DNA from 2 places in the Fictibacillus sp. KU28468 genome. Region 1 is predicted to be linked to the other one. Evidence: riboswitches for the same ligand, from Rfam matches in the RefSeq annotation. Region 1 holds a riboswitch; the other holds the start of a gene.

Region 1 (7,735 bases):
GTTACTGCCCAGCGTGGTTCCAAGGTAGATAAACAAGATCGACCAAGGAATGATGGCAATCAACGTATACAGTGTAAATGTGGAGAAACGCATCTTCGCGATACCCGCTGGAATGGAGATGGCATGGCGAACAACAGGGATAAAACGGGCAAAAAAGATCATGCCAGTCCCGTATTTTTGAAACCAACTTTCTGATAGATCAATTTGTTTGTGGCTGATCAGGATATATTTACCGTACTTCTCCAAAAACGGCCGTCCTCCATAATACCCCATCCAATATAGAAATAGCTGGGCAATGGTTCCGCCAATCGTTCCGGCAATTACAGAGCCTGCAAAGGTCAAATGTCCTTGTGAGATCATATAGCCTGCGTAAGATAAAACAAGTTCACTGGGAATGACTTCTATCATAAGACCAAGAGCAATGCCTAAATGTCCAAGCCCTACAATCCATTCCAAAAGTGATAATATCATTTCTTTCAATTTATATACCTACTCTCTATTAAAGTTATGTCCCTGAACCTTGTACATCTTTTAGCCAGCCAGGTGACTCCGGCTAACCGCTAAGTCATTTGAAGTTTATCATAAAACCGATAAATGCCGCCAGAAGTCCTCCCGCATAACTGATTGCCATATAAGTAATTAAATACTTCCACTGCCTTTTTCTATAGAATTGAATGTTCTCCAGTTTTAAAGTAGAAAACGTAGTGAACGCCCCCATAAATCCTATGCCAAAAAACAGTCTGATAGAATCTCCCGCGTGCATTCCTGTAAGCATACCGAGTAGAAATGAACCGGTAATATTAACAAGCAAGGTAGCGATTGGAAAAGGGGAGTCTGTTATCCTTTTTATGAATTGTCCAATACCAAATCTGAAAATGGCTCCAAAGAACCCGCCCGCTGCTACAAGCATCACTTGCATCATATTCGCTGTTCCTCCTTGCCTCGTGTCAGTGATCCAAGAAGGAAACCTAGCCATGACATGACTAGCCCGCCTATTAAACTTAGGATGATATATAGGAAAGCTGTTGCTGTGCGTCCCGTCTGAAGCAACTGAATATTTTCCACAGTAAAAGTAGAAAATGTCGTAAACGACCCTATCAATCCTGTTCCGAGCACCGTCATAAAATAGGGGTGAACCCTGGGATTTCGGCCGATTCGAAACGTAAGATATCCGAGAGCAAATGAGCCTGCCATGTTGGTTAAGAAGGTAGCCAGCGGATAGCTCCCTTCCCAAACAAGTGCGATACCGAGCCCAAGGCCGTACCGTAGAAGGGATCCGGCTATTCCTGCCAGTCCCACAAGTACGTAAAGCAGCATATCCGTCATCCTTTCTATAAGAAAAGCGCAAGCGGCCTCGAGGACCTGGGCGCTGGAGCTAGACATTACTTCTATGCAACAAAACAGACTCCTGCCGCAATCGCGGCAGGAGCTGCTTTCATCTCCAACATCATATTATCATGTTTAATTCCATTAGCACAATTTGCGTTAAAATTTACAAATCGTCAAAACCATTGGCATCTGAGACTTTTGTATATTGTCTTGACTTCTGTTCAAAAAAATCACTCTTACCCTGATTGATATCTTCATACGCTTTGATCCATTTCATTGGATTCTCTCTAAACCCATCAAAAGGACGCTGTATTCCCAGCTCATTGACCCGCTTATTGGCCATGAATTTAATATAGGCTTCAAGTTCATCCATTCTCAACCCAGGAAAACGGTCCCCGATGATGTACCGTCCCCATTGTATTTCCAGTTCAGCCGCCTTTTTGAATGTCCCCTGAACAAACTGGACCGTCTCTTCAGAATTTAATTCCGGAACTTCATTCAGCAGTTCTTTGAAAATTTGGCAGAAGAGCCTGACGTGCAGCTGCTCATCCCGGTTGATATAATTGATCATCGTACTGGAGGCGACCATTTTCTGGTTTCGGGCAAGATTATAAAAGAAAGCAAAACCAGAATAGAAGTTTAATCCTTCAAGTACAATGTCATAGACGATCGATTCCATAAACGTTTTTGGTGATGGCTCTTCTGTAAATTTCAGATAGCCGTTTGCAATAAAATCGTTCCGTTCCCTCAAGACAGGATCATGTTTCCAGTATTCAAAAATCTCATCTTGTTTTTGCTTGTTCACCAGGCTCGATAACACATACGAATAGGACTGGTTATGCACTACCTCCTGAAAGGATAAAACCGTCATTAATGCCGACAGGCTGGAATCGGTCAAGTACGCCGCCACTCTTGAAGAGTAATCCGTCTGAATGCTGTCCAGAAAAGCCAACAGTCCAATGATCTTATTAAAGGTATCTTTTTCCTCGTTTGATAGATTCGGATATTGTTTCACGTCGCCGGACATATTGATCTCAAAGGGAGTCCAAAAATTCGCGAGCATATTTTTATAGAGGGGATATGCCCAGCTGTACCGAACGTCATCCCAATTTAAGACATTGGAGCTCTGTCCGTTAATTAGACCAGTAGAAGCATTCGGCGCTTCTACATCATATAGTTTCCGTTCTGTCAGTGTTTTCATTAATAAAATAACTCCCTTCTTAGCTGGAACAGCTTTCACAGTCTTCCAATTCTGCAATAGATGTAGACCTCGTATAATACGTTGTTTTGAGACCTGATTTCCATGCCGTCATGTGAAGATCGAGAAGTTCCTTCGCTTTAATCGTATTTTTGACATAAAAGTTAAACGAGATGGACTGGTCTACATGCTTCTGTCTGACGGCGTTTTGTCTGATGCTCCAATGCTGATCCAGCTCGTATGCCGATTTATAATACCAGCTTGTCTGAGGGGTAAGATCTGGAGCCGTCACCGGGATCCTAAAATCCTTCTTCTCCTCAGAGTACTCTTTTTTAAAAATAGGATCGACGGATGCTGTGGAGTTCGCAATTAAACTGGTCGTCGCATTCGGAGCAACCGCCATAAGCCATGCATTCCGCAGGCCAGTCTGATGAACCTGTTCTTTTAATATAGTCCACTCTTCAGACACATAGTTCCTGTCTTCAAAATAAACACCGGTTTCCCAGTCAGATCCTTTAAAGGCTGGATACGCGCCTTTTTCCTTCGCCAGTTCATGGCTGGCTCTGATGCTTAAATAGCTGATTTTTTCATAAAGACAGTCATTATAAGCTACGGCTTCTTCTGATTCCCAGCGTATTCCTTCCACTGCCAGCAAGTGATGCAGCCCAAATGTACCCAATCCGATCGCCCTGTACTTCTTATTGGTAAGCACCGCTTGTTTCACTTCTATTCGCTCCTGGTTCATATCAATGACATTATCTAGCATGCGGATTTGGATTGGGATCAATCTCTCAAGCACATCATCCTTTACTGCTTTTGCAAGCGAAATAGAGCTTAAGTTGCAAGTCACATAATCTCCAGGTTTCTTTGTGATCAAGATTTTACCGTCCTGTGTTACTTCCTCCTCGACTGTAGTCGCTGATCCGTTCTGGGCAATTTCCGTGCAAAGATTGCTGCAGTAGACCATTCCGGCATGCTTATTCGGGTTAGCCCGATTAACCGTGTCCCGGTAAAACATATACGGAACTCCCGTTTCCAGCTGGCTTTTCATGATTCTTTTAAAAATTTCAATGGCTGATACAACGTCATAGCCTCCTGAACCTTTTTCACCCAAAAGCCCTTGTTCGGCTGCGGCAACGCACTCATCATATTTATCGCGGAAACTGCCTTTGCCGGGTTCTTCATCAAAAAAATCATCCAGTTCATAGCCCATCACTTTTTTTACCGTATAAGGATCAAACAGATACCAGTCTTCTCTAGACTCTGCCTTTTCCATAAATAAATCCGGAACGCAGAGGCCCAAAAACAGGTCATGAACCCGCTGCCGTTCGTCACCATTATTCAGCTTGGCGTCAAGAAAGGAAAAAAGATCTTTGCCGAACACATTGTAGTAGATGGCGATAGCTCCCTTTCTCTGTCCAAGCTGATCGACACTGACCGCTGTCTGGTTCAACAGCTTCGCCCATGGAATAATGCCCGATGAATTGCCCTTGAATCCTCTTATTTCTGAACCAAGGCTTCTGATCTTGCCAAGGTAAACGGAGATCCCGCCTCCGCCTTTCGAGAGCGTTGCTGCATCTGTTGTAGAATCATAGATTCCTCGAAGGCTGTCATCCATCGTATCGATGAAGCAGCTTGACAGCTGGCCATAGCTTTTACCCGCATTGGCAAGTGTAGGAGTTGCCACGGTCATATACAGGTTCGACATTGCCCAGTACGCTTCTTTAATCAGCTCCATGCGGCGGTCTGAAGGTTCGTTGAACATCAAGGACATCGCGATGATCATAAAACGTTCCTGAGGCAATTCAAACACTTTGCCTTCATGCGATTTGGCAAGATAACGGTCAGCCAATGTACGAAGTCCTATATATGTAAAAAGTTCATCCCTTTGAGGGACAATCATCGCTTCAAGCTCATCTATTTCTTCTGGTGAATAGCTGCTTAACAGGTTCTTATCATAGATTCCTTTGTCTGTCAGTGTACGAATTAATCCATAGAAGTGGCCATATCCATGAACTCCTTGTCTCCCCCTGTTTTTTACTGCATCCGAGTAGATTTTTTTAAGATGAATTCTTCCTGCGACGAAGGTCCAATCCGGCTCATGCATTGAAATTCTTTCAAGTGCATGCAAAATAGCCATATTCATCGCTTCTGTTTGAGAACTGCTTTTATCAGCATAATAGCCTACCTGTTCTGTATACTCTTCCTTTTTATCAAGCTGGGGAAAGCCCAATAGAATTTCATCCAGCCAATTCATAACAAGATGATCTGTTCCGCCTGCTATAACCAAAGTCAAATCTCCTCCTCTAAAAATCCGCAAAATAAAAAGGCCCATCCAGTGGATGAGCCTAAAAAAACGACACGAGTTATAAGAATCAAAAATAGCAGTAAAGTGTGCCGTTTTTGCTTCTCAATCCCCGAAGAATCAAAATCGTGAAACAAAAAGGCAGGTCTACTGGCTAATGCTTCCTCCTACTCTGAGCCTTCCCATGTAAAAGCCACACGATCGTGCGCGTTTCTTACACAGTGGATTCTCATTTCGTCCACATGACAGTTGCGGGGACAGCTCCGGATTGTTTTACCGGATTCCCTATTAAGTCTTACTAGACACCTCTTGTTTCAAATACTATATTTAGTTTAATATATTTACTTTCACACTAAATATAGTATTTGTCAACACCTAGTTTTCATTTATTTTGTTATTCCATATTGTATTTGCGCAGTACTTAATGATGTCCCGGCGGCGGATAATCCCAATAAAATGCCCGTCGTCGTCAGTTACCGGAATAAAGTTCTGGTCAGTTGCCAACGTAATTAAATCTTCCATATTTGAATTGATTGATACTGAGATGTTGTTCACACGCTGTGGAACATCCTTCAGTTTTGTTTTCACCACATCGTAGAAGCCAAGGTCGAACGCTTCTTTCAATTTCCAAAGCAGATCCCCTTCTGTGAGCGTACCGACATACTGCCCTTCCTCTGAAACAAGGGGAACAGATGTATATTTGTGATAAGAAAGCTTCTCCAATGCCTGCCTGATGGTCGATTCAGGATTCAAATATTTAACCTCTTCTTTAGGCAATAGATAAAAAGCTATGTTCATGCTGTGATCTCCTTTAACCATAAAATGCAGCCGTTCTTTTCTACTATAACAAAAAATAAAATAGATGAGCAGTAATAAGCCATCACAAAAAAAAAGCCCTAAGAAGGACACATACGTTCTATTGTCTATTCCCTCACTGTGTTTTATTTAAACTTATTTTGCCAGGGTCCATCCCATAATTTTGCTGAAAAAGCCAGCTTTTATATTCTTCTTCCAATTCAGTCAATGGCCATGTGGAAAGCTCTGCTTCCACTTCTTTGCTTATCCCGTTTTTCTTTAGCATCTGAATAAGGAAATTCTTCCTCTCTTCAACGGCCTTCCGCAATAATCCGCCCATCATTTCCTCCCGTTAAAGCGTTTTCATAGTATAGTATACGTGGATCCAATTAAATAGTTTCAGCATCCATGGCTCTTTACTGAAATTTATTGGATAGAGTATACATTTATGACCACTAAACGGAAGATCTGACTTGTTTTTCTTCTTTATAAATCTTTATTGATTTCCCGAATGACATGAGAGACCTCGGGGAGAATCAGCTTTTTCATGGCTAAAGCTGCCGCTCCTGTAGATCCGGGCATTGCAAAAACCGCTGTGGAGCCAACAACTCCTGCCGCTGCTCTGCTCAGAATGGCTGCAGATCCAATATCCTCGGTATAACTTAACATCCTGAAAAGCTCGCCAAAACCTGTAATTTCCTTTGTAAACAATGGTTTTAGCGTTTCAATGGTAACATCCCTGGCAGCAATGCCAGTCCCGCCATTAATTAAAATAGCCTGGATATTACTTGCTTCACACCCAGCCAAGACAGCAGATTCAATTTCCTCTCGCTCATCTTTTACAATTACATAGTCTCCCACTGTATGGCCGTTCAGCGTTAACTCCTCTTTTATAAGGGTGCCGCTGCGATCGGTTTCTTCTGTTCTCGTATCACTCACAGTAATAATTTTGCAGCAGACAGAAGAAGGAGCCTGTCTTTTATGATCTTCTACACTCATTTGCTTCCCCTTTCCAAAAGGTTGTAATGGATGTATTATCCTTTATTCATGGCCAGAAGTCTATCCTTTTGCATGCCTCAAAAATAAATCGGAACAAATACGCTTTGCAAAACGTAATGTTTCCGTTATAATAAGATGAATTATTTTTGATGCATTTGGAAGGAGCACTCATATGAAAAGACACTATGCGGCCTTGACGTTTATGATCATAGGATCACTGATACTATCTGGCTGCGCGAATGGCACTAAACATAAATTAAATAGCCCTCATAAGCTTACCATAACTACAACACTTTATCCCCTGGAATACTTTACGAAAAGGATCGGCGGAAAGCATGTTTCTGTATCAAATGTAATCCCTCCAGGCACCGATGCTCATTCTTTTGAACCGTCTACGAAAGACATGATCAAAATTTCAGACAGTGATGCATTCATCTATAACGGTACAGGAATCGAAGGATTTGCTGATAAAGTAAATGAAACGGTAAAAAACGAAGGGGTTGAATCCATAAAAGCAGCCAAGGGCCTCACACTGGAAAAAGTGGAGCATCGTGATGAGGACCCTGACGAACATGGAGATAAAGATCCCCACATTTGGCTTGATCCGGTTTATTCAATCCAAATGGCCAAGAACATCGAACAGGCGTTAATTAAGCTGAACCCAAAAGCCAAAGCTGACTTCACAAAGAATTACCTGTCACTTAAGAAGGATCTTGAAAGGCTTGATACCTCGTTCAATCAAACGATCAAAAAAAGCCCGCATAAGGAGATTATTGTTTCTCATGCTGCCTATGGATACTGGGAACATCGGTACGGCCTGAAACAGATTCCAGTTTCTGGACTGTCAACTTCTCAGGAACCGTCACAAAGACAGCTGCAAGACCTGATCAAACACGTTAAAGCAAAACATATTCACTATGTTCTTCTTGAAAACAGTGCCAGCGATAAACTGGCCAGAGTTGTAGAGCGTGAAACAGGAACAAAAACGCTGAAATTAAGAAACTTAGAGACCCTTATTCCTAAGGATGCTGAGGCGAACGAAGATTATTTATCACTTATGCAAAAAAACGTTCAAGTCTTGAAACAGGCCTTAAGATAAGAAAGCAGGA
Region 2 (7,735 bases), 1.9 Mb from region 1:
TGTAACATGGTGGCATTCGCACAAAACAATGATAGCTTCCAAAGTGTTCAATTCCATTACTGTTCCTGTCGGATTGTTCGGGTTGCAAAGGAAACAAAGCTGTTTCCCGTGGAGTTTCTCATTCAGCTCTTGGAGATCCGGCTTCCAGCCTTTCTCTTTTCGGGTAACATAGAAGTCCACATTACAATCGTTCACCTCACACGCATCCTCGTATTCTGAGAAAGCAGGTGCTGCAATCAGTACGTTCGAGCCCCGATAGGCTTGAGCAATGAGAAAAATCAGTTCAGCAGCCCCGTTCCCTGCGAGGATCTGGTCTGCATTCAGCCCTTCTTTTTCAGACACGAATTGAACGAACGGCTCAGCAAAGGGATCGGGATACTGCAGAATATCTTCATAAAGGCTGGACCACATATCCTTCATTCTTCTTAGTGCAGGATACGGATTTACATTCACACTAAAATCAATGCTGTTTTCATCCAGGCTGATCTTCAAGGAATTGGCCAATAGCTGCGGATTAGCTCCATGATTGGGCAGCAACAATACACATCCCTCCCGCTGCGATTAAAACGATCGTAAACCACATGACAGCACGCTGCATGATGGCTATTGTTCTTTCTATATGTATAGCTTTCAGGCTGTAGGTCTGACGGCCGATGAACGGGCGATAGGAGACCTGGCCTTTATAATAATTCGTGCCTCCAAGCCGTATGCCGAGAATTCCCGCGACTGCCGCTTCACCCCATCCGCTGTTCGGGCTCGGATGGTTCCTTGCCTGTTCCTTCAGCCACGATAAGGTAAACCGTTTTCCCCTCAGCCCTCCTGCAGCCATAAGAAGCGCAGTTAGCCGGGCTGGCACGTAATTTAATAGATCATCAAGCCGGGCAGATGCCCAGCCAAAGTCTTTATATCTCTCATTCTTGTAGCCTACCATGGAATCACAGGTATTTACTGCCCGGTACAGCAAGGCAAGTGGTGCTCCTCCAATAAAAGCAAAGAAAAGCGGTGCGGTTACCCCGTCGCTCGTATTTTCGGCAACTGTCTCCACTGTCCCTCTTACAATCTCAGAATGCGGCAGATGTTCTGTATCTCTTCCGACAATCCAGCTTAATTTTTTTCGAGCCTCTTCCAGATCACCGCGAAGAAGGGGGGTATAGACAGATAATCCTGCTTCTTTAAGCCCTCTAGCTGCAATGGTTGTTGAGATGAGCACAGATTCTATGAATATCCCTAACGCAAGGTGGATGGAATAAGCATACCGTACGATGATAAAAGTTAGCACTAGTGTAATAGAAAGAAGAATAAAAAGCATGATCAAACCCTTCAGCTTTTTCCAGCTTCCGCGGTTAAGTGCCTGGTCCATAAGAGAAATCACTTTGCCAAAACCTCTTACCGGATGCGGCAGCCAGCGAGGGTCTCCGATGAGCTGGTCGATGATCAAAGCGAGTATAAGGGATAATAAATGAAGAGCAATGATCATGTTTGCGCCATTCTCTTTCTACAGTTTTCGATCGCTTTTCCCACCGTCTGATAGACCGTATGGCCAATCGCTTTTCCAATCGGTGTAATCGTACCAGCGTACCTCATTCTTTCTCCTTCCTGGGTCGATGCGATGCAAAGGCTGTCCGTCGAAGTGCCTGTAGCAATCGTTCCAGTAATAGGATCTTTAATTCCATAGTCTCTGAGAGCGCTCGACTTTGCTTCTGTCGCTGTCATCATCGCCTGAACAAATGCCTCATCGGTTAGCTCTCCCTCAATAAAGAGCCAGATGTTAATCGTACCAATCGCCACAGTATCATCCTTCCGCTGCCACGATTGTGCAGCATCTACCGCATTGGATGTTCCTGCTGTTGCTGCAGCAAGGATTTTGATTCCTTCTTTTTCTACGGATACCATACCTGCATCCTCAAGCCTTGCTGCTGTCATCATTCCAATGGTCTCGTTGGGGTTGACAGGAAGGGAGTGCAGATACGCTTCATATTCAGAATGTGCATCGTCATAATTGTAGTTTTTATCCACATGACGGTTAACAAACGTATTCGCCCAGCAGAACCCTCCGCCGATCAGGGCAGAAGACATCGTTTTTAAAAAATAGGGGCTTCGGAACACCATCGCTTCACTTGTGGTTTGAAGCTCAATATCTTCTATTTTCTTTTTTTCCTCACGTTCACCTGGCACCAGCGCGATCAGAGGCTTCGGCTTCTGCGGATGCTCCTGTCTGCTCAGCTTCGTATCATAAACACCTTCCAGCAGGATGCTGTCCATAATGTCACCAGGCTTTCCGACCGCCTTCTCCTTTCCGTCATCGAGAAGAAGAACCTGGTCACAGTACAGACTGGCAATATTCAAATCATGCAGTATGGCAACAACCGTCAACTGGCAGCCCTGCACCCAATCTTTCAGCAAGTCCATGAGTTTCATTTGATAGGAAAGATCAAGATGGTTTGTCGGTTCATCGAGCAGCAGAATCTCCGGTTCCTGCGCAAGCGCCTTAGCTAAAAGAACCCGCTGCCGTTCCCCGCCGCTTAGGGATTGAATGCTTTTCTCCGCAAAATGCTGAACGCCAGTAAACTCCATGGATCGCTGGACCATCTCTTCATCCTTCGGCGATGATTGTTTCAGCAATCCTCTGTAAAAGGGATACCGGCCGAGCGCCACCACTTCGCGGACGGTAAAATCAAATGAGCTTTCCGCATGCTGAGGAAGAACAGCAATAATTTTTGCCAATTCTTTTGCAGAGTAGCTGCTGATCGGCTTTCCTTTTATAAGAACCTCACCGGATTGCGGGGAAAGCATTCCATTCATCATTTTCATGAGAGTGGTCTTTCCGCTCCCGTTTGGTCCGATGATGCCGGTTATTTTTCCTCTTTCGATGGAAAAAGAAAGATCTTTTACGACGGGCTTTCCGTCATATCCTCCAGTAAGCTGCTGGATCTGGATCATGTGGTCACCTTCTTTCGGCGATAGCGAATAAAGATTAAGGCAAAGATCGGACTTCCGATAATCGCTGTCAAGACACCGATCGGCAGCTCCGTCGGCGCGATGATCGTTCGGGCGATGAGATCAACCAGAACGAGAAACACCCCGCCCAGAAGCGTGGACAGCGGCAGCAGATGGCGATGATCTACTCCCCATATCATGCGGGCCATGTGGGGGATGACAAGGCCGACAAACCCGATGGTGCCTGACACCGCTACTGCAGATCCCGTCAGTAGCGAGGCCCCGAACAGTACGAGTGACGTATGTTTTTTTACGTCAACACCAATGGTTTTTGCATCCTGCTGGCCAAAGGAAAGCGCATTTAATTCACGAGCACTTGCCAGAAGAATCAAAAGCCCCGCGGCCAAAAACGGAGCGATGAGCTGAACATACGGCCATCCTCTCATGGATACGCTGCCGAGCAGCCAGCCGATGATCTGCCTTAATTCATCACCGGTCAGAGCGATTAAAAGAGACGTTACAGCACCTATAAATGAGCTGCTTAAAATTCCTGCCAAAATAATCGTCTCAACAGACAGGCTGCGCTGCACAAGGCGAGCAAAATATATAACCCCAACAAGGGTAAGAAAGCCGGTAATGATGCTCACCACCGGAAGTGTAAAACTTCCCAGTATAGGCAGCTGAATGCCAAAGAACAGCACAGCCACAGCGCCCAAAGCAGAACCGGATGAAACACCCAGCGTATAAGGATCGGCCAGAGGATTTTTCAGCAGCCCCTGAAATGCCGTTCCCGCCAGCGCCAATGAGCAGCCGACAAGCATAGCGAGCACGACTCGCGGAAAGCGGATCTCCATGACGATATTAACAATCGAAGAATCAATGGATGCTGGTACGGGATAGTGGAAAAGCTTCGCTCCTAAAATCTGAACCACATGAAAAAGGGGGATAGGTATAGAACCTACCGATATCCCCAAGGCAACAGCTAAGCCCAACAGCAGAAACACTGCTGTATATGAAACGATGATTTTACTTTTTGTATACTTCCGGATAGATGGCTTTTGCAAGCTCCTCCACTCCTTCAATCAATCGAGGTCCCGGACGTGTCACCTTATCAGAGTGCACATCATAAATTTCTTTGTTTTTTACCGCAGGAACGTCCTTCCAGGCTTTACGGGCCATAATCTGTTCCACCGGCTTTTTGGAGTAATAGCCGTACGTTGTGACGATCGCGTCCGGTTTGTATTTGACAGGCTGCTCTTCGGATACCTTGGCCCATCCCTTCAATTCCCCAGCGGCATTTTTGGCATGAATGGCGTTCAGCATTTCATCAATGAATGTACCCTTGCCGGCAGTAAAAATCTCCGGAGCTGGAGCAACCTCAACCCAAACTTTTTTTTCTTTCTTTACTTGTTTTGCTTTTTCCTTGATCGCTGACAGATCATCCTTCATGGATTTTACAATCTTGTCACCTTGTTTTTGAGTGCCCGTTGCTTTAGCGATCATGTTGATGGACCTGTATGTATCCGTAAAGTTCTGCGCATCATTGATCACAATTACTTTGATGCCGGCATTCTTAAGCTGATCAATTCCCTGCTTGGAAGTATTCGCACTGGAGGCATGAGCAAGGACGAGATCAGGCTTTAAGCCAACAATCTTTTCCACGTTAAAATCCAATCCGCCAATTTTAGGCTTTTTCACAGCTGCTTCTGGATAGTTGTCAAAGTCAGAAACGCCGACAATTTCTTTATCCAAGCCAAGTGCAAATGCGACCTCTGTATTACTCGGTATGAGTGAGACGATTTTTTTGGGTTTCTTATCAATTTTTACATTCTCGCCCTCCGCATCTTTTATGGTTACGGGAAATTCACTCTTTGCCTGATTGGCACCGTTTTCCTTTTTGTCTGTTGACTGATTTCCAGCCGAACAACCCGCAATGATGGCGATTACGAGTATCAGCATCATCGCAATTTGTGTAAACTTCTTCAATTCCTTCACGCTCCTGTATGTATCATTTAGCTGGGATTGTGCAAAACAAAAAAAGCCCTCCCTTCGGAGAGCGAATCAACAGTTAATCAATAAATGATTACAATTGCTTCACCTTTTCCTCGAAGGTTCGCACAGGCAATTAAGGCAGGTCTCCTGACTCTCGATCAACAATCTTCTTTTCCTTCCCATCCTTTGACAGAACAGTGGAAACATAAAAAGATTTCCCGATTACAGTGGCGGGACCGTGCTGGACTTGAACCAGCTTCCCTTTTAACGTTTTATTTGACATAAAACGGACCTTAACCGCATATTCAGCTATATCCATTATACCTCTTACCGGCAAAATGAAAAGTTTAATTTATGTTCAATGATGCCCGGGACTGCGGGCTGACTTCCAGCCAGTCGCTCTTGAGCAGGCCCATAACATGTATATCAAAATACTGATCTTTGTCAAAGTAGGCTTGCCTTCTGACGCCTTCCTTTTGAAACCCCAGGGATTTCAGGAGCTTCAGGCTTTTTGTGTTATATTCGTAGACCTCAGCATCAATCCTGTAGGTCTCATGCTGAAACAGGTGCTGAAAGATGCCTGTCAGTGCTTCCCCCATGTATCCTTTTCCTTGTTCGGCACCGAGTCCGAACCGAAGCCAGCCATAACGCTGCGAGCTTCCCATCCAATTGAAACGGACGTACCCAACAGGCTGCGAGCTCCTCTTTTCGATAATTATCAAGTAAGATTCGTTCAGCTGGCTTAAGCTTTTCTCAATATCCTGCCTTTGATTGCCTTCATTAATTATGGTCATAGAACCTGTAGACATTTTCCGAAAGAGAGGGCCGCTTTTCCATTGTGCGATGACAGAGGCATCACTCACCGTAATTTCCCTGATCTTCAGTCTTTCAAATTCAAGCTCCATTTTCGGCATGTTCCAAGCCTCCCCGTTTGTACCGAGTATGAAATGATTTATTTTATCATAATATGCAGCTCCTCAAATTTAAAGATGATATCTCCTGTCTTTATAGGTTCCCGTGTGAGGTAGGTTTAGAGATTTGAGGATTTTCGCTGAAATAGAGGGAGAAGTCAATCCTAAAAATCCCCTGAGGTCTCGATTTGTAATTGTAGAGCTTACTAGAAGCTTATAGTCATCTAATGAATGGAGATGAGCGATCTTGGAGGAATGATCACACAAAGAGCAAATCCAGTTCGTATACAGCTTTTTCATACCTATAGAAGAACAAACTGGACAATGAACGCCCGTTAAGAGCTCATTAGGCTGTATTTGAAACTTAGATAGTATGTCAGGATTGAAGGGAATATGTTTTTTGTTGAATTGCTTTGCGGCTCTATTGACCTCTTTATTTGTCATAAGTTGAGTTGTGTAACGGGCTTGTAAGCTGCTGATTACCAATGGGAGGTTGGCGCCATGGATAATATTGCGGGACAAATCAGGGGTAAGAGGATTTTTAATGAGGGTATAAGGACTGCTTACGACTATAAGGGACTCGATGGGAATGGGAGGTAGTTTTCTTACAGCTAACCAAGATGTTAGCTGGTTCTGCTGACGCTCTACCTGCAAAAGCGGATCAGGAAAAGCTTCTTCTTTTTCATTATTTACACGGATTAATTGTCGGTAATTTGTATCAAAGGTAAGAATGCCGGATAAGTTTTTCACTTCTAAGATTAAAAAGAAGAACGAAGATAGGATTAGGTAATCCATTTGAAAGTAATAGGGTCCCTCTAGAAGCCGCAGCCCATGAAAAATTGTATACTCCTTTTTGGGAAGTCGTTCAAGGTAATATGCGATTGCCTTTTCACCCTTGTATCCTGCCATTTGTCTGGCATAACTCTGTTCAATTTTCGTGCGTTTTTGGTGATTTATCGGAAGTCTTCGTAATAAAGCCTCTAATTTCTGAATATATATGGGCTGTTTTTGTTCATTCACAATTTAGGGATCACATCCTTCATATGTTTTCCAGTTTATTTCGCTAAAAATCGCTGTTTCTCCTCTTCTGCAGTCTCATCAAATTTGTGTTTTGTAAATACGGTCCATTCTTGAGGATTTACATGCCGATCTCTCAAAAATACATGCCAATCTTCCTGAAATACATGCGAATCTCCCTAAAATACGCGCCAATCACCAAAAAAAACCGCTTGAGACTGATCAGGTCTCAAGCGGTTTACGTAAAATAGCTTATTTTTGAAGATTGTAGAATGCGCTCAATCCAGGGTAGCGGCTGATGCTTGCCAATTCGTCTTCGATACGAAGCAATTGGTTGTACTTCGCTACACGGTCAGTACGGGAAGGAGCACCTGTTTTGATTTGTCCAGCGTTAGTCGCAACAGCGATGTCAGCGATTGTGCTGTCTTCACTTTCACCAGAACGGTGAGAGATTACTGCAGTATAGCCTGCGCGTTTCGCCATTTCGATCGCGTCGAATGTTTCAGTCAGCGTACCGATTTGGTTAACTTTGATAAGGATGGAGTTACCCACACCTTGCTCGATACCCTGAGCAAGTTTGTTTGTGTTCGTTACGAAAAGATCGTCTCCTACAAGCTGGATTTTGTCGCCAAGACGGTCAGTCAATAGCTTGTGGCCTTCCCAGTCGTTTTCATCTAAGCCATCTTCAATGGAGATGATTGGGTATTTAGAAACAAGATCTTCGTAGAAAGCAACCATTTCTTCAGATGTTTTAACAACACCCTCACCAGAAAGATGGTATTTTCCGTCTTCTTTGTTGAAGAGCTCAGAAGAGGCAACATCCATTGCAAGACGAACTTCTTCACCTGGTTTGTAGCCAGCTTTTTCGATCGCTTCCA

The links. Region 1 has a riboswitch for cobalamin ahead of OKX00_RS15135 (ribonucleoside-diphosphate reductase subunit alpha). Riboswitches for the same ligand answer to the same signal wherever they lie in the genome.
Region 2: another riboswitch for cobalamin. It lies ahead of OKX00_RS04890 (ABC transporter substrate-binding protein); the one in region 1 lies ahead of OKX00_RS15135 (ribonucleoside-diphosphate reductase subunit alpha).

What each region holds. Positions count from the first base shown of each region.
Region 1 is NZ_CP110666.1:2,918,609-2,926,343, forward strand. Features, by position in the region: gene OKX00_RS15115 (undecaprenyl phosphate transporter UptA) at 1-480, opposite strand, end outside; gene crcB (fluoride efflux transporter CrcB) at 566-922, opposite strand; gene crcB (fluoride efflux transporter CrcB) at 919-1,317, opposite strand; gene OKX00_RS15130 (ribonucleotide-diphosphate reductase subunit beta) at 1,493-2,530, opposite strand; gene OKX00_RS15135 (ribonucleoside-diphosphate reductase subunit alpha) at 2,550-4,784, opposite strand; cobalamin riboswitch at 4,955-5,157, opposite strand; gene OKX00_RS15140 (CBS domain-containing protein) at 5,208-5,630, opposite strand; gene OKX00_RS15145 (Fur-regulated basic protein FbpA) at 5,764-5,967, opposite strand; gene OKX00_RS15150 (MogA/MoaB family molybdenum cofactor biosynthesis protein) at 6,114-6,626, opposite strand; gene OKX00_RS15155 (metal ABC transporter solute-binding protein, Zn/Mn family) at 6,799-7,725, shown strand.
Region 2 is NZ_CP110666.1:983,045-990,779, reverse strand. Features, by position in the region: gene cobD (threonine-phosphate decarboxylase CobD) at 1-540, opposite strand, end outside; gene cbiB (adenosylcobinamide-phosphate synthase CbiB) at 515-1,477, opposite strand; gene OKX00_RS04900 (heme ABC transporter ATP-binding protein) at 1,474-2,940, opposite strand; gene OKX00_RS04895 (FecCD family ABC transporter permease) at 2,937-4,001, opposite strand; gene OKX00_RS04890 (ABC transporter substrate-binding protein) at 3,964-4,923, opposite strand; cobalamin riboswitch at 5,049-5,240, opposite strand; gene OKX00_RS04885 (GNAT family N-acetyltransferase) at 5,277-5,843, opposite strand; gene OKX00_RS04880 (nuclease-related domain-containing protein) at 5,913-6,860, opposite strand; gene eno (phosphopyruvate hydratase) at 7,110-7,735, opposite strand, start outside.